DNA from 3 places in the Paenarthrobacter sp. JL.01a genome. Region 1 is predicted to be linked to each of the others. Evidence: riboswitches for the same ligand, from Rfam matches in the RefSeq annotation. Region 1 holds a riboswitch; each other region holds the start of a gene.
The links. Region 1 has a riboswitch for thiamine pyrophosphate ahead of thiD (bifunctional hydroxymethylpyrimidine kinase/phosphomethylpyrimidine kinase). Riboswitches for the same ligand answer to the same signal wherever they lie in the genome.

Region 2: another riboswitch for thiamine pyrophosphate. It lies ahead of N5P29_RS18440 (ECF transporter S component); the one in region 1 lies ahead of thiD (bifunctional hydroxymethylpyrimidine kinase/phosphomethylpyrimidine kinase).
Region 3: another riboswitch for thiamine pyrophosphate. It lies ahead of thiO (glycine oxidase ThiO); the one in region 1 lies ahead of thiD (bifunctional hydroxymethylpyrimidine kinase/phosphomethylpyrimidine kinase).

What each region holds. Positions count from the first base shown of each region.
Region 1 is NZ_CP104877.1:2,552,919-2,562,250, forward strand. Features, by position in the region: gene N5P29_RS12010 (hypothetical protein) at 1-286, opposite strand, end outside; gene nadD (nicotinate-nucleotide adenylyltransferase) at 296-919, opposite strand; gene N5P29_RS12020 (hypothetical protein) at 975-1,214, opposite strand; gene N5P29_RS12025 (glutamate-5-semialdehyde dehydrogenase) at 1,297-2,661, opposite strand; gene proB (glutamate 5-kinase) at 2,658-3,839, opposite strand; gene obgE (GTPase ObgE) at 3,829-5,415, opposite strand; gene rpmA (50S ribosomal protein L27) at 5,568-5,831, opposite strand; gene rplU (50S ribosomal protein L21) at 5,891-6,199, opposite strand; gene thiD (bifunctional hydroxymethylpyrimidine kinase/phosphomethylpyrimidine kinase) at 6,543-8,081, opposite strand; TPP riboswitch at 8,072-8,170, opposite strand; gene N5P29_RS12055 (Rne/Rng family ribonuclease) at 8,256-9,332, opposite strand, start outside.
Region 2 is NZ_CP104877.1:3,884,763-3,894,094, reverse strand. Features, by position in the region: gene N5P29_RS18480 (Na+/H+ antiporter subunit A) at 1-644, shown strand, start outside; gene N5P29_RS18475 (Na(+)/H(+) antiporter subunit C) at 641-1,141, shown strand; gene N5P29_RS18470 (Na+/H+ antiporter subunit D) at 1,138-2,706, shown strand; gene N5P29_RS18465 (Na+/H+ antiporter subunit E) at 2,703-3,269, shown strand; gene N5P29_RS18460 (MrpF/PhaF family protein) at 3,266-3,544, shown strand; gene mnhG (monovalent cation/H(+) antiporter subunit G) at 3,534-3,923, shown strand; gene N5P29_RS18450 (DUF4235 domain-containing protein) at 4,004-4,264, opposite strand; gene N5P29_RS18445 (NUDIX hydrolase) at 4,290-4,979, opposite strand; TPP riboswitch at 5,152-5,287, shown strand; gene N5P29_RS18440 (ECF transporter S component) at 5,364-5,984, shown strand; gene N5P29_RS18435 (ABC transporter ATP-binding protein) at 5,984-7,540, shown strand; gene N5P29_RS18430 (energy-coupling factor transporter transmembrane component T family protein) at 7,537-8,331, shown strand; gene N5P29_RS18425 (GNAT family N-acetyltransferase) at 8,328-8,927, opposite strand; gene N5P29_RS18420 (penicillin acylase family protein) at 8,961-9,332, opposite strand, start outside.
Region 3 is NZ_CP104877.1:2,986,110-2,995,441, reverse strand. Features, by position in the region: gene N5P29_RS14020 (RNB domain-containing ribonuclease) at 190-1,665, opposite strand; gene thiE (thiamine phosphate synthase) at 1,779-2,462, opposite strand; TPP riboswitch at 2,490-2,610, shown strand; gene thiO (glycine oxidase ThiO) at 2,602-3,846, shown strand; gene thiS (sulfur carrier protein ThiS) at 3,881-4,117, shown strand; gene N5P29_RS14000 (thiazole synthase) at 4,121-4,918, shown strand; gene N5P29_RS13995 (hypothetical protein) at 4,995-5,297, opposite strand; gene N5P29_RS13990 (DUF3107 domain-containing protein) at 5,332-5,556, opposite strand; gene N5P29_RS13985 (TetR/AcrR family transcriptional regulator) at 5,607-6,341, opposite strand; gene moeB (molybdopterin-synthase adenylyltransferase MoeB) at 6,348-7,550, shown strand; gene N5P29_RS13975 (SDR family NAD(P)-dependent oxidoreductase) at 7,590-8,579, shown strand; gene N5P29_RS13970 (glutamyl-tRNA reductase) at 8,592-9,332, opposite strand, start outside.

The DNA.
Region 1 (9,332 bases):
GACCGCCACCGGACAGCTGCTCTTCCTTGTCGGCGAGTTCCTTGATGGTCCGCAGGGCTGCACGGTCACGTGCCCGGATCTGGGACGAGCGTTCCTGTGCTGCACCCCCCAATGCATCTACGGGAGCATCGGCGGCACGGCGGTTCCGGGCATTTGAACGCTCTGCGCCGACGGCGGCATCTGCCTGCTGGGGCGCGATGGCCTCCGGCTGGGCCTCAGGGTTCTCTTCCCGGGCGCGGCGAAGTTCACGCCTGCTGCGGATAGGTCGCTGTTCCTGGCTGCTCATATTAGAAACTCATTCAGTACGTGCTTGGTCGTCTGATCCGGAAAGTGCCGGTGACAGTTCTCCTGGTACGGCGTCCGGCGCATACAGTCCATACTTGGCGATGTACTGCACAACGCCATCCGGCACCAGGTACCACACAGGGTTGCCGGCACCGACACGGATACGGCAATCCGTGGAGGAGATCGCCATGGCAGGAACTTCCAGCAGGCTGACATCGTCAGTCCGCCCGAGGTCATTCAGCTCGTGCCCGGGCCGGGTCACTCCCACGAAGTGGGCCAAGGACCAGAGTTCGTCGACATCTTTCCAGGACAAGATCTGCGCCAATGCATCCGCGCCCGTGATGAAGAACAGGTCCGCATCCGGACGCTGGGCCCGAAGATCGCGCAAGGTGTCGATGGTGAACGTCGGGCCTGGCCGGTCCACGTCGACACGGCTGACGGTGAACCGGGGGTTTGACGCAGTGGCGATGACAGTCATCAAGTACCTGTGCTCAGGTTCGCTGACCAGTTTGTGCGACTTCTGCCACGGCTGACCCGTAGGCACGAAAACGACTTCGTCGAGGTCGAACTTGGCTGCGACTTCACTAGCAGCCACAAGGTGGCCGTGATGGATGGGATCGAAGGTTCCACCCATCACGCCCAGCCGAAGCCTGCGCTCCGACTCCGCGCGAGGTGTTGCGGCAATAATGTTAGTGGCCCTGGCCGTGGGTGTGCTTGTTCGGGTGCTGGCGGTGCGGGTCAGCGTGCTCTTCCACTGCCTCGTGGCGGTTGCCCAGGTTGGTGTAGGACAGGGTTACGAACATAAGAACCAGCAGGAGGGCAAACATGGAGACGCCGAAGACCCACGGCTCGGCCCACAACGGGGCGAGTTCCTCGTGGCCGCCTTCTGTCTGGGCGGCAATGGACGTGGCGATCTGCTGAAACAGCATCTTCTCCCCTAGTTGGTTCTCAAAGGATTTCGACGGCGGGACTCCCCGCCGTTCCTGGCTTCTGTTCTATGTTACCGCGTTGCTAGCCGCGGACTTGGCCTTCGCCCTGCACGATCCACTTTGTGGTGGTCAATTCGCTCAGGCCCATGGGGCCGCGGGCGTGAAGCTTTTGCGTGGAGATGCCGACCTCGGCACCCAGGCCGAGTTCGCCGCCGTCGGTAAACCGGGTCGATGCATTCACAATCACGGCAGCGGAGTCGATCTCGGCGATGAACCGTTCGGCGTTGGCCAGGTTGTTCGTCAAGATTGCTTCAGTGTGTCCGGTGGTCCACTTGCGGATGTGCTTTACGGCGTCATCCAGGCTGTCCACCATGGCCACTGCGAGGTCAAGGTCCATGTATTCAGTGGCCCAGTCGTCGTCGTCAGCGGGAACGGTGTCGACAATGTTGCCAAGCGCCGCAGCAATCCGGTCGTCGACGTGGAGCGTCACTCCGGCTTTCCGCAGGGCGGCCGCAACCGCCGGCAGCGTGGTGGAACCCGAGTGCACCAGCAGCGTCTCCACGGTGTTGCAAACACTGGGACGCTGGGTCTTTGCGTTGAGGAGAATCTCCACGGCCATCTCTTCACCGGCAGATTCGTCGATGAAGATGTGGACGTTGCCTTCTCCGGTTTCAATGACGGGAACCGAAGAGTTGTTCACCACGGTCTGGATGAGGTCCCGTCCGCCCCGGGGAATGAGGACATCAACACGGCCACGGGCCCGCATCAGGACGTTGGCACCCTCGCGGCCGTACTGGTCGACTGTCTGGACGGCATCAGCGGGAAGCCCCACCGAATCCAGCGCGTCGCGGAGGATCCGGACCAAGGCCTCGTTCGTGTTCGCGGCAGCAGAACCACCCCGGAGGATCACCGCATTGCCGCTCTTCAGGGCCAGGCCGGCAATGTCGACCGTGACGTTGGGACGGGCTTCATAGATGGCAGCGACAACGCCCATGGGGACGTTGACCTGGCGAAGGCGAAGGCCGTTGGGCAGCGTCTGCCCCCTGACCACATTGCCCACGGGATCGGGCAAGCCGGCCAGGTTCTCCAACGCAGCAACCAGGCCGTCAATACGCTCCGGAGTCAGCGTGAGGCGGTCAAGAAGCGCTGCGGAGGTGCCGTTGGAGCGGCCCGCGGCGACATCCTTGGCGTTGGCCTCGAGTACTTGCTTACGGTTCTCCAGCAAGGCGGCACCGATGGCACGAAGCGCACGGTCCTTCCACGCACGGTTTGCCTGTCCAAGGCGGCGGGCAGCCTTGCGTGAACGGTCGGCAATGGCGTGGACGGCAGCCTCAAGCTCTTCCGGTGACAACGGAAGGCGTCCTGCCGCAGGGCTCTCCGGTGCGTGGCCGGTGGTACCGGTAACGTCGGAAATCACGGGGGCGTCAGGGGTCAGCGCTTCAGTCATGCACCCAGTTTAGATGAGCGGGGCCTCTGCAGAAGCACCAGATCGTCAACATGAACAACTTCACGGTCATAGCCCTGCCCCAGGGACTGGCCAAGCTCCTGCGTGGTCCGGCCCAGCATGCGGGGAAGCTCCTGGGATGAGTAGTTCACCAGGCCACGGGCCACGATGCTCCCGTCCAGTGACACCATCTCCACGGGATCCCCGGCTTCGAAGTCACCGCTGACCCCCGCGATTCCTGCCGGAAGCAGCGAGCGGTGCCGGTCGCGCACGGCCTTCACGGCGCCGTCGTCGAGGGTCAACCTGCCGTGAACCGTAGCCAGATGGGCCAGCCACAGAAGGCGGACAGGTTTACGGTTGCCGTTCACCGCGAACCAGGTTCCGACGTCCTCGCCCGCAAGGGCGGCTGCGGCGTTGGCCGTGGAAGTTACCAATGCGTGGATGCCGGAGCCCGCGGCGATGGAGGCGGCCTCGACTTTAGTCATCATGCCACCGGTTCCGACACCGGCCTTGCCGGCCTTGCCGATGGTCACGTCCTCCAGATCCTGGGGGCCGCGGACCAGCGGGATGCGACGGGCACCCTGGGAGGGAGGACCGTCATAGACGGCGTCGACGTCGGAGAGCAACACGAGCGCGTCGGCGCGGACGAGGTGCGCCACGAGTGCCGCGAGGCGGTCGTTGTCGCCAAAACGGATTTCGTGGGTGGCCACGGTGTCATTTTCATTGACCACCGGCACCACACCGAGGTTCAGCAATCGGTCCAAGGCACGGAAGGCGTTGGTGTGCTGGGTTCGGCGCATCAGGTCATCGGCTGTCAGCAGAACCTGGCTCACAGTGACCCCGTGGGCGTTGAAGGCCTGCGTGTAGCGCGCCATGAGGAGTCCCTGACCGACGCTCGCTGCTGCTTGCTGCGTGGCGAGGTCCTTGGGCCGTTTTGCCAGGCCCAAGGGTGCCAATCCGGCGGCGATGGCGCCCGAAGACACCAGGATGATCTCAGTGCCTGCGTTTCGCTTACCGGCGAGGGCATTGACCAGTTGGGTCAGGGATTTCTCCGAGATGCCGCCCTTGATGCTGGTCAAGGAGGAGGATCCCACCTTGACCACAATCCGTTTGGCGTCAGCTATCCCTTGGCGTTCCAATCCTGCCGCTTCCCCGGGAGCTTCGACGGTCCTAGTCGTCATCACCGGAATCCAGGGTGCTCTCCCTCACTGTCCGCGCACGGCGACCGCTGACGGATTCAGTCCAAATGCCCGCCTTGCGCTCGGCTTCGAGCTCAGCACGTGCGGCAGCCTTGGCTTCGCGGCGCTCGATCTGCTCTTCGCGCTTTTGCGAGCGGGTGGGCCGGTCGCCGATGTCGGCGATACGGATGTCGGTGCCTCGCGGCGTTGCCAGCAGTTCGGCACCGGCCATCATGGTGGGCTCCCAGTCGAAGACGACGCCATCATCCTCACCGATGACCACGGTGTCGCCAGGCTTGGCGCCGACCTTGAACAGCTCAGTCTCAACGCCAAGCTTCGCGAGCCTGTCGGCGAGGTAGCCGATGGCTTCCTCGTTGGTGAAGTCGGTCTGCTTGACCCAGCGCACGGGCTTTTCGCCCAGAACGCGGAACAGCGGTTCGAGGTTCTTTTCCTCACGGCGGATCTTGAAGCCGGATTCGTTGACGGCACGCGGCCGCAGGACCGGCGCAGCCACCTTCGGCGGAGCGGTCCGGACGGCGTCGCGCGCGGCCTTGACGATCTCAGCCATGGCGAATCCGAGCTGGCGCAGGCCCGCGTGGCTGGTCGCCGACACTTCGAAGACGCGGTAACCGCGTGCTTCGAGGTCGGGGCGGACAAACTCTGCCATGTCCTTGCCGTCAGGAAGGTCCACCTTGTTGAGAACGACCAGCTTGGGGCGCTCGTTCAACGGAACAACTTCGCCGTCGGCGCCGGCATAACTCATGTCCACCGCGTACTTCTCAAGTTCGGCTTCGATGATGGCGAGGTCGGACAAAGGATCGCGGTCCGATTCCAGCGTGCCGCAATCAAGGACGTGGACAAGAGCCGCGCAACGCTCGACGTGGCGCAGGAAGTTGTGGCCAAGGCCCTTGCCTTCGCTGGCACCTTCGATGAGGCCCGGGACATCGGCGATGGTAAAGCGGACATCGCCCGCTTCCACCACGCCGAGGTTGGGAATCAGGGTGGTGAAGGGGTAGTCCGCAATCTTCGGGCGCGCGGCGGACATGGCGGCAATCAGGCTCGACTTGCCGGCGGACGGGAAACCGACGAGTGCGATGTCGGCAATGGACTTCAGTTCCAGGACGATGTCGCTGGATTCGCCTTCGATGCCGAGCAGCGCGAAACCAGGGGCCCGGCGCTTCTGCGATGACAGGGCCGCGTTGCCGAGGCCGCCCTGGCCACCAGCGGCTGCAACATACTCGGTGCCTTCACCGACGAGGTCGGCCAGGACCTCGCCGTCCTTGGTCTTGACCACAGTGCCGTCAGGCACGGGAAGAATGAGGGTTTCGCCGTTCTTGCCACCGCGCCAGTCGCCCATGCCTGGGCCACCGTTGGTGGCGTGGCGGTGGGGTGCGTGGTGGTAGTCCAGCAACGTGGTTGTCTGCGCGGAGACGCGGAGGATGACGTCGCCGCCATTGCCGCCGTTGCCTCCGTCGGGACCACCGAGCGGCTTGAACTTCTCGCGCTTCACGGAGACACAGCCGTGGCCGCCGGTTCCGCCGGATACATGCAGTACTACCCGGTCTACAAAGCTCGCCACGTGGATCTCCTCAGTTGCTGTTTCCAGCGTTGTTGCTGTTGCCAGCGCTGTTGCAAAACCAGTGCGCCCGGGGCGCCCTAGTCGATTGTAATGCGGTTAAAAGAACGGTGGAGCGGGCCGTTTGGCCCGCTCCACCGGTTCAGAACTTGTTGTTACTCTGCAGCTGCAGCAGCAACGATGTTCACTACGCGACGGCCGCGGCGAGTACCAAACTCAACCGCACCGGCCTGCAGGGCGAACAGGGTGTCGTCGCCACCGCGGCCAACGCCTGCACCGGGGTGGAAGTGGGTTCCACGCTGGCGGACGATGATCTCGCCGGCGGAAACTACCTGACCACCGAAGCGCTTGACGCCCAGGTACTGTGCGTTGGAGTCACGACCGTTGCGAGTGGAACTCGCGCCTTTTTTGTGTGCCATCTGAAATGCCTGCCTCTAAATTTCTGGGAAACTGAAAATCTGAACAGCGGTAACGAAAGTTACGCGATGCTGGTGATCTTGATCTTGGTCAGTTCCTGACGGTGACCCTGACGCTTCTTGTAGCCGGTCTTGTTCTTGAACTTCTGGATGACGATCTTCGGACCACGGAGGTCTTCGAGGATTTCAGCCGTGACCTTGACGTTGGCCAGTTCCGCAGCAGCGGAGGTGACCTTGTCGCCGTCAACCAGGAGCAAGGCGGGCAGCTCAAGCGTGCTGCCGGCTCCACCGGGGACGCGGTTCAGCGTTACGTAGTCTCCAACGGAAACTTTTTCTTGGCGGCCGCCTGCGCGGACAATCGCGTACACCACTTGGGTACTCACTTCTCTCGACGTTTATAACTAAATTTGCGTGCGGAACCCGGAGCCGAAAAATCAGGCTGGGTTCGCGCTGTGCCTCAACGCCGTGGACTCCTGTTCGAAGCCCGCGAGTCATCCCATGGACAATTCCACGGGGCATAACCCAAGTGTTGGCGTAAGCACCGAAGATCAAGATTACGCTAGTTTGACCCTCAGCTGCAAATGAGGCCGGATCCGGAGGCTGCCACGTGACTTGCGTCACGAGTCGTAACGGACTCTCCCGGCACCGTGCCCATACAGCCTACAGGTCCGGCAACGCTTCACGCGATCCGGCGCGCGGAGCAAACCGGCCTTGCTACCCGATTGCCGCATGGCCCAGGGCGTAAAGCCGGGGAGCATCGAAGAACGCGGTCTCGTAGCGGCAGGACTGCCGGAAGGCCTCGAGCATGTCCAGCCGCTCACGATCAGAGGCTGCGACGGCCGCTGCGTCGGTAAAGGTGATGGCCTCGCGGGTAGCGGCGGCAAAGGCCTCGTCGGCATACGCCCTCAGCCACTCCGCGTAAGGATGGGCGGCTGACGCGCCAGCCTCCACAAAAGCGGCGTGGAGCTTTTGCCCCACCTCCGCGTACAACCAGTAGCAAGGGAGGATCGCGGCCAGGACCACTGCGTAGCTGCCCGACGTCGAAGCGGCCAGCAGGTGGTCCACATAGGCTTTGGTCACCGGCCCGGTCACGTCCGACGCCTCACGGGTGCTCAGCCAGTTCCTGTGCAGTTCGGATTCAACTTCCAGGCACTGCTGGGAGCCCTTGGCCCAGAAAAGCTGTTCCTCTTCAGTCGGCGCCAAGGCACCTGCCCGGGCCAGCACGCGGGAATAGCCATTCAAATAGATGGCGTCCTGTGCCAGGTAGTAGCTGAACGCCGTCTCAGGCAACTGCCCGGACTGCAGTTCCTGGATGAAGTTCAGCTCATGGATTCTTTCAAGTTCAGGGACGGCCTCTTTCCACAACGTGGCAGCGAACCCGCCGGTGTGGAGCTTGCGCTGGTGGTGGAAGTGGTCCACGGGCCCGTTGCCTTCGCCCACCTCCAACCCAGCTGACCCCCTCAGCGCTTGGAGCAGCCACGGTTTCACCTCTCGCAGCGAAGCTTCCCAGTCACCCGTACGTACCTGGACCGTAGCCAGCGCCGAAGACAACGAGCACCCAGTGCCATGGCTGTTCTTTGTGTCAATCCGGGGACCGGCTACCTCCACGATGTCCTGTTCCAACAAGCCACCGGTGTTGATCAACGCGTCCGGACACTCCGATCCCGCCAAGTGCCCGCCCTTGACCAGCACGGTGTTGCCGCACTCTGCGGCCAGTCGCTTGCCTTGTTCCAGGGCCGACGCCCAATCGGGCGCCTCAGGCTCGCCCAACAGGATGGCAAGCTCCGGCAGGTTGGGCGTGATGAGGTCCGCCAACGGAAGAAGGGAACGAAGAGCGTCCCCTGCCGACTCCGTCAGGAGGCGGTCACCGCTGGTGGCTACCATCACCGGGTCAAGGACGACGACGGCGGGACGCACTTCCCCGAGCCACCTGCGGACTTCATCGATCACCTCTGCGTCCCCCAGCATCCCGATCTTGACGGCATCGATGGCGATGTCGCTGCTGATCGCGGTCAACTGTTGCCGCAGGAACTCCACCGGAGGTACGTGCACCGCACTGACACCCTGGGTGTTCTGTGCAGTCAGGGCAGTGATGGCAGCCATTCCGTAGCCGCCGTGCGCGGCGATGCTCTTCAGGTCTGCCTGGATTCCGGCTCCTCCGGAGGGATCGGAACCTGCGATGCTCAGTACCCGCGGGGTCTGCCTGCGGTCAGTCACCAACGGGTACACAGAGGAATACGACAACTCAGCCATGAGGACATCCCTTCGCCGGTGCTAACCGGACAGGTTCAACGGGTCTGGATCTCAGCCCGGCCCAACGCCTGGCACCCCGTGTCAGTCCCCCAGCCTAACGCACCGGTAATGGCAAGGGCCCCGCAATGCCCGCTCTTGGCGGATATTACAGGGCCCTTGGAACCGCTGGGTCGATCAGAGCTCGGAAGCCGGCACGCCGACACCAAGGATGATGGGTCCCTCTGAAGCCGGCTTTCTGACCGGTTCTGCCGGCGCCTTGGACTCGTGGGCTGAACCCTGGGCAGCCGAAGCAGCTTCCTCGTGGTGCTCAACACTGGTCTCGTTGGCTGCACCTTGTGCCCTGCTGGCACTGCGGTTCCGGCGGCCCCGGCGGCCACGCGAAGCCGAAGGAGCTTCCTCTGACGCGGGAACCCGGGCTGCGGCGGCCGGAGCCGCTGCACTTTCCTGGGTGCCCTCTTCCTCGGCCGCCGGAGCGGCCCCGAGGTGCGAGAACGCCTCAGCCAAACGGTCCAAGCTCATGGCGGGCTCGGAGCTCTGCGGCTCGTCGTGGTGTTCGACGAACGGCAACGCAACCTCTTCGCCGCCGAAACGCAGCACCGGGGTGGAGCGTGCTTCACGGACGGCAGCCTCGTGGGCCTCTGCGGCCTGGTCCGCCGGAGCGTCCACTGCCACAGCGCCAACGGGTCCCGCACCGGCGTCGTGCTGTCCGGCAGCCCGGGCCAGCTCTTCGGCCTTGTGGATTTCGTCATCGTGAAGGTGGGCAGCATGCGCGGCCGCCGCGATGGTTGCCAAGGCTGCCCTTGTCGCTTCAGCTTTCGCCTGGCGCGCAGGATCCTGCGGTTCCGGGTGTGCAACCGGTGCGGCCGGGGCGGCGGGTACCGTGTGGGCCTGGGCGGGTGCCTCGACAGCGCCCTGCGCTCCGCCCTTGCCGCGGCGGCGCTTGCGTTCGGTGCGGGCGGCAGGCTGCTGGGCCTCGGTGTTGGGACGGTGTTGCTCGGCGGCCACAACGTTGGCGCGGCGGTGCTCCACGGGCTCGTCGTGCGTCACGACACCCCGGCCTGCGCAGTGCTCGCATTGCTCTCCGAAAACTTCAAGGAGTCCGGTACCCATGCGCTTGCGTGTCATCTGTACCAAACCGAGCGAGGTCACTTCGGCAACCTGGTGCTTGGTACGGTCGCGGCCCAGGCATTCAACCAGGCGGCGCAGCACAAGGTCGCGGTTGGATTCCAGGACCATGTCGATGAAGTCGAT
Region 2 (9,332 bases), 1.3 Mb from region 1:
GGACGAGCGCGACGCTGGCCGTCGCCCGGAAGTTCACGGCAGTCACCCGTGACGCCTGGCTGGTGGCTGGCCGCACCTTGGCACCGGAGCGGCGTTCGATCATTTTCGAAGTCGTCACCCGGCTCATCTTCCACTCATTGATCGTCTTCTCCATCTATCTCCTCCTTGCGGGCCACAACCTGCCCGGTGGAGGCTTCGCGGGCGGCCTGACGGCCGGACTCGCCCTGACCATCCGGTACCTTGCCGGCGGGCGGTTTGAGTTGAGCGAGGCCGCGACGGTCAGCGCCGGAACACTGCTGGGAACAGGACTTGCGACGGCGGCAGCGTCCGGTTTCGTTCCGTTGTTCCTTGGCGGACAGGTGTTCCAGAGCGCCATAATCGAGTTCTGGCTGCCTGTCTTCGGAGACGTCAAATTCGTCACGTCCACTATTTTCGATATCGGCGTCTACATCGTGGTGGTGGGGCTGGCGCTGGACGTCCTCCGCAGTCTCGGTGCGGAAATCGATGAGCATTTTGAAGGTCAAAGCGCACCGCTTGTATCCGAAGAGGACGCCGAACAGGCCGAACGGGACGCGCAAGCTGAACCTGCCGGAGTGGCGGAAGCCGCTGCTGACTCTGCCGCCTCCGGGAAGGGCACCGCATGAGCATCAACCTGACCCTGCTGATCGTCATGGGCGTCCTGTACGCGTGCGGCATCTACCTCATCCTCGAACGCAGCCTCACACGCGTGCTGCTGGGGCTGATGTTGCTGGCCAACGCCACGAACATCCTTATTCTGAGCACAGGTGGGTACGCCGGGCTGGCTCCCTTCTTCGCCAAGGAAACCGATCCGCATTCCTACAATGACCCCCTGCCGCAGGCGCTGATCCTGACGTCAATCGTCATCTCCTTCGCGGTGACAGCTTTCATGCTCGGCATCATCTACCGCACCTGGGTCCTTGCCCGCCAGGATGAGATCCAGGACGACCTCGAAGACGTCCGCGTCGCAAAGACCCCCAGCTTCGACGCCGAGGACGACGCGATCGTGCCATTGGAAACCTCGGAGTTCGCGGTCACCCCGTCCAGTACCTCCGACCGATTCCACCCGGAAGCCACAGAAACCCCCAGCACGTCCACGACGCAGGAAGGAGGCAGCGCGTGAATCTCGCAAACCTGTCACCGCTGGCTGTCCTTCTTCCCATCCTGGGCGCCGCGCTGGCGTTCCTGCTGATCAGGCACCAGACCGCCCAGCGGGCAGTCAGCATCGGCATCCTCAGCAGCACCTTGCTGTTGGAATGCCTGCTGCTGTTCTCCGTCTGGAGCGGCGGTACCACCTCCGTCACCCTGGGTGGCTGGCTGCCGCCATGGGGCGTGGTGCTGGTCGTGGACCAGTTCTCCTCACTCATGCTGGTGGTTTCGTCCGTGGTGAGCCTGGCGGTTTTGATCTACGCGACGGGCCAGGGCATGGCCGACGGCGACCAGGAAGCGCCCGTTTCGATCTTCCACCCCACGTACCTCATCCTGGTGGCGGGCGTGTCCAATGCCTTCCTCACCGGTGACCTCTTCAACCTTTACGTCGGCTTCGAGATCCTGCTGACCGCGAGCTACGTGCTCATGACCCTGGGCGGCACCGGTCCGCGCATCCGGGCCGGCGTCACGTACGTGGTGGTCTCAGTGGTGTCGTCCGTCCTGTTCCTGATTGCCATTGCCATGATTTACGGGGCTACCGGAACCATCACCATGGCGGACCTGGCGGTCAAGCTGGCTGAACTGGACCCGGGCACGCAGAACCTTTTGCACGTGATGCTGTTGGTGGCGTTCGGCATCAAAGCGGCTGTCTTCCCCTTGTCGTTCTGGCTTCCTGACTCCTACCCCACGGCACCGGCGCCCGTTACCGCCGTGTTCGCCGGCCTGCTGACCAAAGTGGGCGTCTACGCAATGGTCCGGACTGAGACCCTGCTGTTCCCTGGAGACACCCTCAACGTCCCCTTGATGGTGGTGGCGCTGCTGACGATGGTGGTTGGCATATTGGGTGCCCTGGCCCAGAGTGACATCAAACGTCTCCTGTCCTTCACCCTGGTCAGCCATATCGGATACATGGTGTTCGGGCTGGCCATCAGCTCCGTGTCCGGCCTGGGGGCGGCTGTGTTCTACGTGGCCCACCACATCACCGTACAGACCAGCCTGTTCCTGGTGACGGGCCTGATCGAACGTCGTGGTGGCAGCTCCTCCATAGACCGGCTGGGTGGCCTGTCCAAGCTCTCGCCCTTGCTGGCGTTGCTGTTCTTCGTACCGGCGATGAACCTGGCAGGTATTCCACCGTTCTCCGGCTTCCTTGGAAAGCTCGGCCTCCTGCAGGCGGGCGTGGAGCTCGGAACCCCCTTGGCGATCGTGCTGGTGGTGGGCGGCGTGGTCACAAGCCTGCTGACACTGCTGGCCATCGCAAGGGTCTGGAACAGGGCCTTCTGGCGCAAACCCGAAGATGCCGAGTACCCGGACCCAGTGCTGCTGACCCCCGGTAACGTGGGAGTCCTGCCGCGGACCATGGTGGGTTCCACGGCGGCGCTGGTGGTGTTCGGTGTGGCATTGACGGTCTTCGCCGGCCCTCTCTTCCAGATTGCGGACGGTTCAGCGGAAATCATGCTGGATCGCTCGGCCTACATCCATTCGGTGCTGGGCGACGCCGTCGAGGTACCGCCCCTGCCTCAGAACGGTGGTGCGAAATGAGCCGCAAACCTACCTCGTTCCGCACAGAGCTGCCGCTGCTCATCTGGTTGGTCATCGTCTGGGGTGCGTTGTGGCGCGACTTCAGTCCCGGAAACCTGCTCTTCGGCGCCCTCATCGCCGTACTTGTCGCCAAGTTCTTCTACCTTCCGCCTGTTGAACTCAGCGGCAGGTTCAACATCCTGCGTGCCATTCCGTTCGCCGTGGTCTTCCTTGTGAAAGTGGTGGCAGCGAGCTTCCTGGTCCTGTACCTGGCGGTGGTCAAGGGCCCCAAGGTCCGCAGCGCCGTCGTCGCTGTTCCCCTGCGGAGCCATTCGGATCTCATGGTGACTGCCACGGGCCATGTCATATCGTTGATCCCCGGGTCCCTTGTGGTGGAGGTGGACCGTTCCACGTCCACCCTGTACCTGCACGCAATGAACATTTACGGGGAAGCGGACATCGCCAAGATACGCCAGGAAACACAGAACATTGAGGCCGGGCTGATCCGCATCATGGGCACGCGGGAAGAGGTCGAGGCACTCAAAGCGGAACCTCGTGCCGGCCTGGAAGGGGCAGCGCTGTGAAGGAATTTGTCTTGGTGGCGACGGCGGTGATCCTCAGCCTCGCAGCTGCGGGCGCGATCATCCGCATCGCGATCGGCCCGTCCTTGCTGGACCGCGTCCTTGCCTCCGACGTCCTGCTGGCCATCGTGGGCGCAGCCCTTGCCGTGGACATGGCAGTTAACCGGCACCTCAACAACCTGATGTTGCTGGTGGCCCTTGCGATCATCGGATTCATCGGTTCGGTGACGGTTGCCCGCTTTGTGGCCGAGAGGAGGGAACAGAGCAATGAATCCTGATGCCTCCGGAGTGGACCTCGTCATCGATGCCGTCACCGTGGTGTTCCTGATTGTCGGCACGTTGATGTCCCTTGGCGCGGCGATCGGCTTGCTGCGGTTTCCGGACCTGATGAGCCGCATGCACGCAGCCACCAAACCGCAGGTGCTTGGCCTGTTCCTGATGCTCTCAGCCATCGGCCTGCAAATGCGCACGTGGTGGGTGTGGCCGATCCTGGTGGTGGCGTGGATCTTCCAGCTGCTCACGGCACCGGTCTCGGCACACATGGTGGGCCGCTCCGCCTACCGGACCAAGCACGGACACCGCGAGAAGCTCACCAAGGACGAACTCGAAGCCGTGGTCCAGAGGGCTGCCGCCGGCCGGGAGCCCCTGGAACCTTAAAGCAACGCGGGGTCACTTATGGCCCATCCCAAGGGGGTTTAAGGGCCATAAGTGACCCCGCGTTGCTTCTGTAGGCGGGCTTAGACGATGTCGGCGCTCTTGGCGAAGCGGGCGATGGCCTGTTGCGTGCCCCGGCTGGCAAGGACCTGGATGACCGTGCTCACGAAGGCGGAAATAAGGGCGAAGGTCAGGGCCGAGCGGAGGCTCGTCTCCATGTCGTCGTTGCCTGTGGGTGGCTTGCTTCCCGTGGCCTTTTCCCAGCCTTTGTTGACGAGTTTGGTACCGACAAAGCCTGCGCCGAGGCTGATCCCGGCGCCCAACAGCTTGAAAAAGAGGTTCATGCCCCCAGCCTAGCTGTACGGCAGGCTACCTGCGGTTCTCCCGTTCCTTGAGAAACGCAGTCAAGGATCCCACCGGGGCCAGCACAGGCACCACCGGGTGTTCGGCCGACCAAACGGCGTCCACGGAGTCGAAGGCCGTGATTTCCTTGAGCAGGTAATACGTGGGCGGCATCAACTTGAGCCTGCCTTCGGCTTCGGCAGCCAGGATCCCGCTGACAGGCATCCACAATGATTGCCAAGCCTCCGTGGTTTGGTGCCGGGGCTGTGCCTCCGGTGCTGGCTTGGCGATGTAGAAGTAGGTATCAAAACGCTTGGGCATGTCGACGGGGGTGATCCAGTTGGCCCACGGGCGCAGGGCTGCGGCCTCGATGGCAAGACCCGCCTCTTCCTGGACTTCGCGGATGGCTGCCGCCAGGACAGCTCCCGCGGCCTTCTGTGCCTGGGCTGGATCCGAGGAAATCGAACTCTGCCCCCAAGCGGCAGCGTGGCTGTGGAGAAGTTCCGCCGGGTAATCCCATCCGGCTTGATCCGCGGCATCCACCCGGCCGCCCGGGAACACCACCATCCCCGCTGCGAAATCCATGGTGTTCACCCGGTGCTGGACGAACGCCTCAAGCCCGGAGGGGGCATCGCGGAGCAGGATCACGCTGGCTGCGAGGCGTGGCTCGGACACTGGCGTGGTGTCGGGAAGGCTGGAACCGGGAACATCCGTCATGAAGTCATTCTTGCAGGTGCGTTGCTGGGCCTGCTCTGCGTGCTACGAGCGAGGAATGGGGCGCAGAGCGGGCCTCGCAACGGCAAGGGCGGAATATGACCTGCCTACCCCGCCTGGCCCGGCCTCCCAAGCACGCCAAGGTGTAAACTGAACCAGCCCATCAGGGCAGATTTGATAACGACAGGGGAGCGCCGCCGTCGAATCCTGCACCACGCAGGAGACGCGAGGGCGCTGAGAGTGCGGACAGCCGCAGACCCTCGAACCTGATCCGGTTAGTACCGGCGCAAGGGAGTCGAGCTTCTCAGAGTGTCCGGGTCCGGACGGCGCACGCCGGCCGGAAGCCGGGGAGCACTTTCCCCTCCTGTAACCTCAGGAGGCAGAAAAATGACCACGGTAAACGTGAAGAAGACCAGTTATAACTGGCGTGTTGTAGATATCGTGGTGGCAGCCCTTATCGCCATCGCCGGCGGCGTGATCTTCTGGGCCTGGTCCCAGGGCGCCGCACTGGTATCCATCCCCATGAACGCGGCCTACCCACCGCTGACCGGCCTGATCGCCGGCGGCTGGATGATCCCCGCGGTCCTGGGCATGCTCATCATCCGCAAGCCCGGCGCAGCCCTGTTCTGCGAGGCTGTGGCCGCCACCGGCGAACTCATCATGGGTTCGCAGTACGGCACCACGGTGCTCATCTCCGGCATCCTGCAGGGCTTGGGAGCCGAACTCATCTTCGCTGCGTTCCGCTACAAGAAGTTCAACCTGCCCACCTCGCTCCTCGCAGGCGCAGGCGCGGGTCTCTTCTGCGGCCTCAACGACTCCTTCCTCCCGTGGGGCTGGAACATCGCCTATGAGGCCATCGACAAGCTCACCTACATCGCATTCTGCACGCTTTCCGGCGCCATCATCGCAGGGGCCCTTTCCTGGGTGGCCACCCGCGGTTTGGCCAAGACGGGCGTCCTGAGCTCCTTCGCCTCGCGCAAGGCCGCTTCGGAGCCAGTCTTCAGCTGATGCCCGCCACACACAGCGGTTCGATGATGCCTGCCGCCATTTCCGCCGCGGGGTGGGGATGGCGGCATGCCGGCCGTTCCACCCCCGCCATCCAGGGCCTGGACCTCCGGATTGAACCGGGGGAGCGGGTCCTGCTGCTGGGTCCTTCGGGGGCCGGCAAGTCCACGCTCCTGCACGCCCTGGCCGGGGTGCTGGGTGATGAGGAAGACGACTCGGACGAGACCGGCTCGCTGCTGATCGACGGCGTCGCGCCCCGCGAGTCCCGTGGCCGGGCGGGACTGATGCAGCAGGACCCCGAAACCCAGGTGATCCTCTCGCGCGTGGGCGACGACGTCGCCTTCGGTGCGGAGAACCTGGCCGTGCCCCGGGACGAGATTTGGTCCCGCGTGCATGAAGCGCTCGACGACGTCGGCTTGCGTACCGCTGCGGGCGGCGGTTTGGCGCTGGACCACCCGACGGCGGCACTTTCCGGAGGCCAGAAGCAGCGGCTTGCGCTGGCGGGCATTTTGGCGATGCGGCCCGGGCTGATCCTGCTTGACGAACCCACGGCCAACCTCGATCCCGCAGGTGTCCTGGAGGTCCGGGACGCAGTGCGGCGCTGCCTGGACAAGACGGGCGCCACGCTGGTGGTCGTGGAACACAGGGTGTCCGTATGGAAGGACCTGGTGGACCGGATCGTGGTCCTGCAGCCCGGTTCTGCCGGTGGTGGAACGCTGCTGGACGGACCACCGGACCAGGTTCTCGCCGAGGCACGGTCGATGCTGATGGCAGCCGGCGTGTGGGTCCCGGGTTACGTCCCTTCGACGCGGGCGCGGAGCCAGGCGGACGGCCCCAACCAGCTGCTCCTCGCAGCCCAGGACCTGGCCGTTTCACGGGAAAAGCCCAAGCGGAAGGGCTTCAGGACCATACCGCCCGTTCCCGCGCAGAAAGACATCACCGCCCAGGTCAGGGCAGGCCAGGCGTTGACCATTACTGGGCCGAACGGTGCCGGCAAATCGACCTTTGCGCTCACGTTGGCCGGCCTTCTGGTGCCGGTGGGCGGCACCGTGAGTGCCGCCGTCGAGCTTTCAGAGGGAGCGGGCATTGACCCGTACAAGTGGAAAGCCGATCAGCTGATCTCGCGAATCGGGACAGTTTTCCAGGAGCCGGAGCACCAATTCGTCACCGGCAAAGTCCTGGACGAGCTCATGTTCGGCCCCAAGCACCTCGGCCACGGGGAAGAGCGCGTTGACGAACTCGTGGAGCGGTTGAGGCTGGGCCATTTGGTGGACGCGAATCCCTACACCTTGTCCGGCGGGGAGAAGCGGAGGCTTTCGGTAGCTACCGTGCTGGCGGCCCACCCCAAGGTGCTGGTCCTGGATGAGCCCACGTTTGGCCAGGACGCCAATACCTGGGCTGAGCTGGCGTCGTTCCTTTCGGAGCTGCTCGATGCCGGGACGGCCGTCGTGTCGGTGACCCACGACCAGGAGTTCAGTGCGGTCCTGGGCGGCACGGAACTGCGGCTGGGGCCGGTAGCGCAGGGCGAAACCGCGCATCAGGAAGCGGGCGCCGCATGAGGGACGCATTGAACCTGCGCGGTAACCACGCACTCCTGACCCGCGCGAACCCCTTGGCCAAGTTCGTGGCGGTCTTCCTCATCTCGCTGGTCCTGGCGCTGTCCATCGACTGGGTTTCGGCATCCACAGCGCTGGTTGCGGAACTGGCGCTCTTCCCGTTGGCGGGTCTCACGCTGCGGCTGTTGTGGCTTCGCGCGTGGCCGTTGATCATCGCGGCGGTCATCGGCGGCTGGAGTACCCCCATTGTGGCCGCTGACAGCGGCGCTGTACTGCTCGACGTCGGACTCTGGTCCATCAGCGAAGGTTCCCTTCAGCTGGGGCTGGGTTTCATGCTGCGCGGTTTGGCGATCGCCCTCCCGGCGATCCTGTTGATGTCGTGCACAGACCCGACCGACCTTGCCGACGCCTTGGCCCAGAAAGCGAAGCTGCCGCACCGCTTTGTCCTTGGTTCCCTTGCTGCCATGCGGCTGGTGGGGCTCATGGCGGAGGAATGGCAGACCATCGGAATGGCCCGTCGCGCCCGCGGCGTCGGCTCGCAGGGCAGTCCGTTGCAGAGGCTCAAGGCGACGCTGGGGCAGAGTTTCGGTTTGCTGGTCCAGGCTGTCCGCCGTGCTTCGAGGTTGGCCGTGACCATGGAAGCGCGTGGCTTCGGCGGCGGCCAACGGACCTGGGCGCGCGAATCCACGTATTCACTCCTGGACGTGTGGGTGGTCCTTGGTGGCGTGCTGGTTGCCGCAGCCGCGGTGCTCACCGCCGTGGGCGCAGGGACGTGGAGTTTTGTCTGGCGCTAGCGGGCCGGCAGCTCCTGGATATCCTCAAAATCGGCCCGCGTGAGGAACCCCAGCTGGGCTTCCTTTTCCTCCAGCTGGATGATGGGGCCCAGCTCGAAACATGTCGCTTCCAGCCGGCGCAGGGCTTTTGCGTTGCGTGAGTCCGGCTCCACGATGATCCGGTCCTTGCCGGGGAGCGAGAACATGTACCTGATGAGGGCGGTTGCAAGGCGGGGTGTGAAGTGCGGAATGGGCCGGGTTGCCGGTGCCAGCAGCAGGTGCATTCCGATGTCCTCGGCCCGGGCCGGATAGGCCTCTCCCACAGGGTCGTGCAACGGCTCATAGGTCTGGAACAGTGCCAGAGGTTCGCCATCGAGGATCACCAGGAACGCGTGGTGGGTGTCCAAGGAGTCCAGGAATTCGTAGATCTCCAGTACTTCCTCGCGGGATTTCTCTGTCATTCCCCAGAACCTGGCCCTGGGCTGCGAGACCCATTCGTGGATGAGGCCGATGTCCTCGGCCGGTACGAGGGGAATGATCCTGAGCGAGCCCCAGCCGTCCAGGCGCTCGGAGTAGACAGTGGTGCGGGCAGCAAAATCCTGGGCAGTGGTGGTCATGGCTTCCTTCGGTTGGTGCGGCTGGTGCCGGTGTCAGTGGGTGTCTTTGGCCAGAACGGACCAGTCGGTGGTCACACGGACCACCCGGCCGTCGGTCCACAGCGGGAGCTGGTCTGCGAAGTGCCTGTCGCCGGGTGCTCCCGAGGCACCGAAGGGCACGATCCATCGGCTGCCGGCCCGATCGCCCAGGTCCCAGACATAGCGGGCCACAGGACCCCTGAAACTTCGGTCCTCCACTCCGGGGAGGCTTTCGGTGCTCAGCACGCAACCGGTATCTCCACCCAGGGCCACCGTGGGCACCGTTGCTGCAAGAGCCTCGGGCAGGACGTGGACGGGCAACAGCCTGTGTCGATCGCCCCACGAAGCTCCATCCCGCAAGGCCTCTTCCAGTGCTGTGTCCTCCAA
Region 3 (9,332 bases), 430 kb from region 1:
AAGTCCAGTGGAAGCCGATCGCGGGCTATCTAAGTACTGGCACTGGTGACCAGTTGGTACATCTCAAGATCGCGTAGGGGCGGGCTTGTTGAGTTCAAAAATTAACTGAATCAACGACCGGGCATCCATTACTACACACCCAGTCTATCCTCTGGGAGCCATAAAGCCCGGATCGTGCGGCAGAGCGCGTCAGTCCAGGAGCTCAAACCTGATCTCCCGGGTGGCAATTTCCGCTTTCACGAGGCGGACCCTGACCTTGGTGCCGGACTCCAGTTCCCCGTCACACCGTGCCGTGACAGCGGGCTCAGCGATCTGCACCACGCCGTAGGGGCCGCCGTTGCCGTTGCCGTTGCTGTTATTGCCGTTCCCGTTCGATGGCTTGGAGCCGGAGATCACCACGGCGTCGAACTCCTGGCCCACATGTCCCGCCACCAGCGCGGCCTCCACCGTGTCCAGTGCCGCACGTTCCAACCGCCCTGCCAATTGATCGGAAGCGCCCATGATCTCGGGCAAGGACGGCAGGGCCTCGCGCGCCCAGCGGGGGATTTCCTTGTTGTTGCACAGTGCTTCGCAGATCACCAGGACAAAGCGGTCGATGAGCCGCCTCAGCGGAGCGGTGGTGTGGGCGTAGGGGGCACCGATGGCTGCCTGGATCACCGTTTCGGGGACTTCGCCATCAAAAGGCGTATAGCCGGCGCCCCGGAACAGCGTCCCGGCGGAGTGCAGGATGGCCAGCTGTTTCGGATCGGAAGCGTCCAGTGTCCGCAGATACTCACCGTAGGAGACCTTGCCGTCCCAGGGCTTGCCCAGGGCTGCAGTTTGCCGCCTGAAGTGCTGCAGTGATCTTTCATCGGGGGCAGGCATGGTCCGCAGGATGCCGATCTTGCCATCGAGCATGAGCTGGGCCGCTGCCATCCCTGTCATGAGGGAGATCTGCGCATTCCAGTCCTCCACCGGCAGTGAGGGCGCTGCGATGATGCGGTACCCGCCGTCGGTCACCTGGACGATTTCCTGCTCGGGCATATTGAGGCTTGCCCCACCGCGAAGCCGCTCCAACTCGACCCTTTTGAGTCCAACTTCCTTGAGGAGCTCAAGTACGGGCGGCGCCGTTCCGTCGTCGATCTGTTGCTGGGCGCCGGCGTAACTGAGTTTGGCGCGGCTGCGGACCGTGGCACGCGCAACGGAAACGTTCACCACTTCCGCCCTTGCATCCAGGTCGAAGTCCCAGACGAAGGCCCCGCAGTCCTGGTTGGCCAGCAGGCTTCCGGCGTTCTCGCTGATGATCTCGGGGTGTAGGGGAATACGCCCGTCTGGAGCGTAAAGAGTTTGGCCCCTATGCCTCGTTTCCGCATCCAAGGCCCCTCCGGGAGCCACGAAGGATGGAACATCGGCGATCGCGTAAAGGACTTTGTACCCTTCGGCGGCACGCTCAATGAACAGGGCCTGGTCGAGGTCGGTGGACGTCGCAGGGTCGATCGTCACGAACGGAATGTCCTTCAGGTCCCGGTCGGGAAGGTGAAGGGATTCGACGGCGTCGCGCGCCTCCTGCACGGCCTCAACTGGGTACTCGCCGGGCAGCTCCAGCTCCGTCCTCAGGGCCGCGAGGGCTGCGGCGAGCTGGTCCGATGAATCGTCGACGTTGGGCGCTATCCGGTGATGTGACACGAAAATCAGCGTAGCCCGAAACAGGCCGATAGTCTTGGACGCCCACCGGCAAAAAGCCCGCAGCCGCCAAGCGGCCGCGGGCGTGTTGCCGGCGGTACCCTGCTGAGCTGCCGCTAAGCGGCGTCGAGGGCTTCGAGCAGCGACTTGGCTGCCGCCGTCGGGTCTTCCGCTTCGGTAATGGCGCGGACGACGACGATGCGGCTGGCTCCGGCGGCAACTACTTCTTCGACGTTGCCGAGGTCGATTCCCCCGATTGCGAACCAGGGCAAATCAACGGCCCCGCCGGTGGTCTCCTCCGCGCGCCTGATCGCCTCTGCGGCATATGTGACCAAGCCGGTTCCCACGGCTTCACGGCCGGGCTTGGTGGGGGTCGCCCACACGGGGCCGACACAGAAGTAATCCAGTCCCGCGTCGCCCGGTGAGGCCGTGATGGCCGCATTGACCTGCTCGGGAGTGTGGGTGGACAAGCCAATGACGGCAGGGGCGGGGAGGAAGGTGCGGGCGATCTCAAGAGGCAGGTCCTTTTGGCCCACATGGAACACCGGAGCCCCGGAAACACTGGCGATATCGGCCCGGTCGTTCACTGCCCACAGCCGCCCATGCCGTTCCGCGACGCTGCGCAGGACGGCCAGCAACTCCAACTCCTCGGCCGCTTCGATCGTCTTGTCGCGGAGCTGGATGATGTCCACGCCGCCCTGGAAGGCTGCATCCACGAAGTCTTCAAAATCGCCTTGTCGTTTGCGCGCGTCAGTGCACAGGTAGAGGCGGGCCGAGGCGAGGGATTCATGCTGGGTCATGGAAACCACAGTAGTTCCTCTAAACTGGGCACGTACCGCGGGAGCCGCGACGACCGTCATTGTGACCGTCCGGCTGAGAGGGCTTAAGAGCCGACCGCTTGACCTGATCCGGCTAGTACCGGCGTAGGGAAGGAATCAGATGGCAGAAGCCATTCACGCAGATGTCGCTGTCATTGGCGGAGGCGTCATCGGCCTGGGCATTGCCCATCAAGTGCGGAAGCTGGGCCGCTCCGTGGTCCTTATCGATCCGGCGCCCGCCAGCGGCGCTACGTTCGCCGCCGCCGGCATGCTGGCACCTGTGAGCGAACTCCATTACCAGGAAGAAGACCTCCTGGAGCTCATGCTCGAGTCTTCCCGATTGTGGCCATCGTTCGTGGGTGGCCTACCTCAGCCAGTGGAGGCCACTGGATACAGCACGACGCCGACCCTCGCCGTGGGTGCCGACGCTGCGGACCGCCGGGCGCTAGCAGACCTTCGCACGGTTCAGCTCGCGGCGGGCCTGGAGGTCGAACCGCTTTCCTTGCGTGAAGCAAGGAACCGCGAACCACTGCTGAGCCCGCAAATTTCCTGTGCCTTCGACATTCCCGCCGATCATCAGGTGGATCCACGGAAGCTGGCCGGGCATCTGCTGGCCGGGCTGGCTGCGCACGCACCAAACGATGGCAGTTGGGTGCAGGGGGCCAGGGACGGGTTCGCCATTGACGCCTCCGCCCGCGGGTTGCTGTGGGACGGAGACCGTGTTTCCGGCGTCGAGCTTGAAAACGGCGGCACCGTCCATGCCGCCGAAACGGTCGTGGCCAATGGACTCGGAGCTACTCACTTGGAGGGCCTTCCTGAGGGGCTCAGCCTTCCGGTCAGGCCGGTCTACGGAGACATCCTCCGGCTGCGCGTCCCCGCCCACTTAAGTCCCTTGGTAACAGCGACGGTCCGGGGCATGGTCCGCGGAGTGCCTGTCTACATTGTTCCGAGGGAAGACGGAACCGTGGTGATCGGCGCTACGCAACGCGAGGACAGTTTGTCTGCGACCTCCAACGCCGTCTCTGCCGGTGGTGTCTACCAACTCCTGCGTGACGCCCAGGTCCTGGTGCCTGCAGTTGCCGAACTGGAACTCCTTGAGGCGACTGCCCGGGCGCGTCCCGGAACTCCGGACAATGCCCCGCTGCTCGGTCGCGTAGGCAACTCCACGGGGGAAGTCGAAGGCCTGGTGATCGCCACGGGATTCTTCCGGCACGGAGTCCTCCTTACTCCTGTCGCCGCCGCGATCGTTGGACAACTGATCTCCGGTTCCAGCGACCCGCGCTGGTCCATCTTCCGCCCTGACCGCTTCAATGCAACGCGGGGTCACTTATGGCCCATGGAAACCCCTTCAGGGGGCCATAAGTGACCCCGCGTTGCTTTCTCCACAGCAAGGAAACAGTATGAACATCAAGCTCAACGGCGCCGTGCACGAAGTGCTCGATGGCGCCTCCGTCAGCAGTGTGGTCACCGCCGTCACCGGCCGTGCCCTGGATCACCGGGGTCAGGCGGCCGACGGCGGGAAGCTGGGTGTCGCCGTCGCCCGCAACTCCGAGGTGGTACCGCGGAGCCAATGGGCGGTCACCGCGCTGGCCGAAGGCGACGAACTCGAACTCGTGACCGCAGTACAGGGAGGCTGAACGATGACGCAGGCAAACACGGAAATCCGCACGGACGCTTTGGTGATTGACGGCGTCGAACTGGGCTCCAGGCTGATCATGGGCACCGGAGGTGCGCCCAGCCTGGACGGGCTCGGAGCCGCACTCCTGGCATCCGGAACCGAGCTCACCACCGTGGCCATGCGGCGCTATTCGACCGCTGAAACGGGTTCGCTGTTCCAGCTGCTGGTGGACAACAACATCCGGGTGCTGCCGAATACGGCCGGCTGTTTCACGGCGAAGGACGCCGTGATGACGGCGGAACTGGCACGCGAGGCGCTGGAGACCGACTGGGTCAAGCTGGAAGTCATCGCGGACGAGCACACGCTGCTCCCTGACGCTGTTGAACTGGTGGACGCCACCGAGCAATTGGTGAACCGCGGCTTCAAGGTGTTCGCCTACACCAATGACGATCCCGTGCTGGCCCTGCGCCTGGAGAACCTGGGTGCCACGGCCGTCATGCCGCTCGGCTCGCCCATTGGAACCGGGCTGGGCATCCTCAATCCGCACAACATTGAACTCATCGTGTCCCGTGCCTCCGTCCCTGTGGTGCTGGACGCCGGTATCGGCACTGCCTCCGACGCCGCCCTCGCCATGGAGCTGGGCTGTGACGCCGTGCTGCTGGCCACGGCCGTGACCCGGGCGCAGAACCCGGTGCAGATGGGGCAGGCCTTCAAACACGCCGTCATCGGCGGCCGGCTTGCCAAGCAGGCAGGCCGGATTCCACGGCGTGAGCACGCCCTGGCGTCCTCAGCGATGGAGGGCCGGGCGGAGTTCCTCTAACCGGGCATTAAACAAGGATGACCATCACCTGGAGGTGATGGTCATCCTTGTTTAATGCCTAGAGCCTGTTTCGCGCCTAGAGACGCAGCGCCCTGGTCAGGGCCTCAGTGTCGTGCTTGTTACGTGTACGTCCGAGATAGACCACCACGGCCGCTGCTGCTGCGGTGCCGAGCACCATCGGCAGGACCCATGGGATCCAAGTTGCGCCCGGCTGGTACCCAAGCCCTGCGCTGATGAAAGCTACCCAGCTCAGGGCACCGACCGCGGCTGAAACACCGGCCGGCAACGCAATTCCATAGCTGCTGTGCCGCTTGTCGTTGGCCCACACAATAAAGCCAGTGGCAACGGTAACCAGGACCACGATGACGAGGGAAAGCATGGGAACTCCTTAGCGGCAGATGGGCGGATCAGTGTCAGAGTGCGCCGAAACCGACCCGGCGGACTTCCTCGGCGCCGATCTCCACATAGCCCAGCACGTTTCCCGGAACGATGATCTGGCGGCCCTTCTCGTCCGTCAGACGCAGTTCCGAGCCCTTGGACACGGCTTCGGCCACGATCTTGGCTACGGCGTCGGCATCCAGGGCGGATTCGAGCACAATTTCACGGCCAACGTTTTGAATGCCGATCTTTACTTCCACAGCAAGGCCTCCAAGCCAATCAAGTATTAAGTCAGTCCTCTATTTGTAGCCTAGGACTCTTTGGGGAATCGACTGATTCCGCGCCAAGCTAAACGATAGATCAGATCACTGGCTACATCGAGGTCAAGGTTTCCGTCCGTTTCCAGCCAGTACCGGGCACTGACCTGGGCCATTCCTGCCAGGCCGCGGCCCAGGAGCTGGGCTTCGAGGGGCGGAAGTTTGGTGTCCTCGGCGATCACGTGCGCAACGGCGTCGGCGAAGGTCTTGTTGAACGTCTCAAGACGGGAGCTGACGTCGGGATCATTGATGAGGTCGGACTCAAACACCAGCCGGTGCGCTTGGTCGTCGTCGGCGATGAAGCGGTAATAGGCGCGCATGACCGCCTTGACGCGTTCCTTGTTGTCCGTTGTTGAGTTCAGGGCACCCAGCATCAGGTCCGTCAAGGTGGCGAGGTGGCTGTCCAGCAGGGCCATGTAGAGTTCCCGCTTTGACGGGAAGTGTTGGTACAGCACGGGTTTGCTGACGTGCGCGGTTTCGGCGATTTCATCCATCGCTGCGCCATGGAATCCATTGGAAACGAACACTTCCAAGGCGGCGTTCAGCAGCTGTGCACGGCGCTCGTCCCTGGGCAGCCTTGGTGAACGGGGTGCAACGGCCCGTTCCTGCTTTGCGGGTGCCTCATCGTTTGCCCGTGTGCCGTCAGCCACAGTCTGCCGCCTTTCCTTTGCAGTTATGACCACTCTACCGGTGGGTAATATGACCCGGCGGCATCGGCAGGCATACATTGGGGTATGGCCTCAATTGTTGCTGCCCATTCCGCCGCGCCCACAGTCCTGCCACCCCTCGTCGAACCGGCCGCCGGGCTCTCGCCGGCCGAGGTGGAGCGGTACTCACGGCATCTCATCATTCCCGAAATCGGAGCCGTGGGCCAACGCAGGCTCAAGAATGCGAAGGTTCTTGTCATCGGCGCCGGCGGCCTGGGCTCGCCCGCGTTGCTGTACCTGGCGGCAGCCGGTGTGGGAACGCTGGGAATCGTGGACGACGACGACGTCGACCTCAGCAACCTGCAGCGCCAGGTCATCCACGGCGTCAAGGATGTGGGCAAGCCCAAGATCGAATCGGCTCGTGATGCCATCGCGGAACTGAACCCGCTGGTGAATGTGGTCCTCCACAACCTCCGGCTGGATTCTTCCAACGCCCTGGAGCTGTTCGCGCAATACGACCTCATCCTGGACGGCGCGGACAACTTCGCCACCCGCTATTTGGTCAACGATGCCGCTGCCATCCTCGGCAAGCCATATGTCTGGGGTTCCATCTTCCGCTTCGACGGCCAGGTCAGCGTGTTCTGGGCCAAGCACGGCCCGAGCTACCGGGATCTCTACCCCGAAGCCCCTCCGGCAGGTTCGGTGCCGTCATGCGGTGAGGGCGGCGTCTTTGGCATGCTGTGCGCAGCGGTGGGTTCGCTCATGGTGACCGAAGCCGTGAAGCTGATTACCGGCGTCGGGCGTTCCCTGCTGGGGCGTGTGGCGCTGTTCGACGCCCTGGGCGGCAGCTGGCGGGAGATCAAGGTTTCCAAGGACCCGGAAGCGGAGCCCATCACGGAACTGACCGATTATGAGGCCTTCTGCGGAGTAACGCCAGCGGCTGAAACGGACCAGGACCACACGGTGACCGCGACGGAGCTGGCCCGGATGCTTGCAGAGCGGGAATCGGGGGAGCGGGACTTCGAGCTGGTGGATGTCCGCGAATCCGGCGAGCACAGCATCGTGAGCATCGACGGTTCCCTCCTGATTCCGCAGGGCCGCATACTGTCCGGCGAAGCCTGGGTTGAGCTGCCTCAGGACAGGGACATCGTGTTCCACTGCAAGGCGGGAACGCGCTCGGCAGCCGTACTGGAGGCGGCGCGGAAGGCCGGCTACAGCCGCGTCAAACACCTCGACGGCGGCATCCTCGCCTGGGTGCGGCAAGTGGAGCCAGGTAAGCCCGTTTACTGATTCATTGCCTGTTTTCAGGCTTGTCTGGGAAGCTCAAGCATGAGCGAAGAATGGACTGAAACAGAACAACGCCCCATCGGCTCCGGGTTCGGGCACGGCTCCACAGCCATGGAGGTCATTGACGGCATCAACCTGCGGGGCAAGACGGCGATCGTCACTGGTGGCTACTCCGGTTTGGGGCTGGAGACCGTGCGGGCCTTGGTGTCGGCAGGGGCAGAAGTGACGGTACCTGCGCGCCGGCTTGAGCACGCCCGTTTCGTCCTTGCGGATGCCGGTCTGTCCGAATCCGTCCGGGTGGAACAGTTGGACCTGGCCGACCAAGAGAGCGTGAAAGAGTTCGCGGCGCGTTACCTCGAGGATCACGACACACTGGACATCCTGATCAACAACGCCGCCATCATGGCCAGCCCTGAACAACGCGTTGGACCAGGATGGGAAGCCCAGTTCGCCACCAACCATCTGGGGCACTACACGCTGGTCAACGCACTGTGGCCGGCACTGCAGGCGGCAGGGAATGCACGGGTCGTCTCATTGTCATCGACCGGACACAAGCTCTCTCCGATCCGCTTCGACGACATCAACTTCACCACCGGCTATGACAAGTGGAAGGCCTATGGCCAGGCAAAGACCGCCAACGCCCTGTTTGCCGTTGAGCTCGACCATTTGGGCAGGGAATCGGGCGTGCGCGCGTTCGCCGTCCACCCGGGCGGGATCATGACAGAGTTGCAGCGGCATCTTCCCAAAGAGGAAATGGTGGCCGCAGGCTGGATGGACGCCGCGGGCAACGTCCGCGAAGGATTCAAGACTCCCGAACAAGGAGCCGCGACGTCGGTGTGGGCAGCGACCTCACCGGCCCTCAACGGCAAGGGCGGCGTCTACTGCGAGGATTGCGATATCGCCAAGCCCACGGACAAGGAGTCGCCGTTGGCACGCTACCAGGGAGTTGACGCCCACGCTGTCGACAAAGAGGACGCGGCAAGGCTGTGGGCGTTGTCGGCGGAACTGACTGGGGTGAACGCCTTGGCCTAGGTCCGGGAGAGCCTAGGCGCTTTCAGAACGGAGTTGCTGGTGGTCCACGGGGCATTCCGGGGCCGCGGCAGGTGCCTGCGGTTGCTCCACCTGGATCCCATAGAGTGCCTCGAGGGCGGCGACGTAGTCGTCCTGCTGGCCATTGGCGGCAAGCTCGCGGGCCCGGACGGTGGGGATGTGGAGCAGCTGCTTGACCATGCGGCGAAGCGCGAACTCCACTTCCTCGGCGGCGGCCGTGCAGCCATGACGGGCGCGGACCTTCTCCATCTCGGCGTCGAGGACGTTCATGGTGTGGCGGCGCAGGGCCACGATGGCTGTATCCACGGAACGGGCTTCGCGTTCGGACTCAAAAGAGGCAGCAGCGCCGGTGACAATCGCACTGGCCTGGGACAGCGATTCCGCCTGTTCCTGGGGCGCGGCGAGGCGTACCGACTCGAGGGTCAGAAGTTCCACGCCGTCGAGTTCTCCTACCGCGGGATCGAAGTCGTGGGTCAGTGCGAGGTCGATGGCGATCAACGGCTTGCCCGACTTGGCCCGGACACGTGCAAGATCGGCGGCTTCCACGCGGTTGTCCGAACCGCTGCAGCCGATCATGACGTCCGCTTCGGCAACAGCGGTGGGGAGGGTGTCGGCGTCGAGCGCCGTTCCGCCGCGCGTGGCGACGAAGGCTTCCGCCCGTCCCGAGGACGAATAGACGGAGATGTCCGTGCAACCGCGTTCGCGAAGGAGGGACATGGTGGCGCCGGCGTAGGC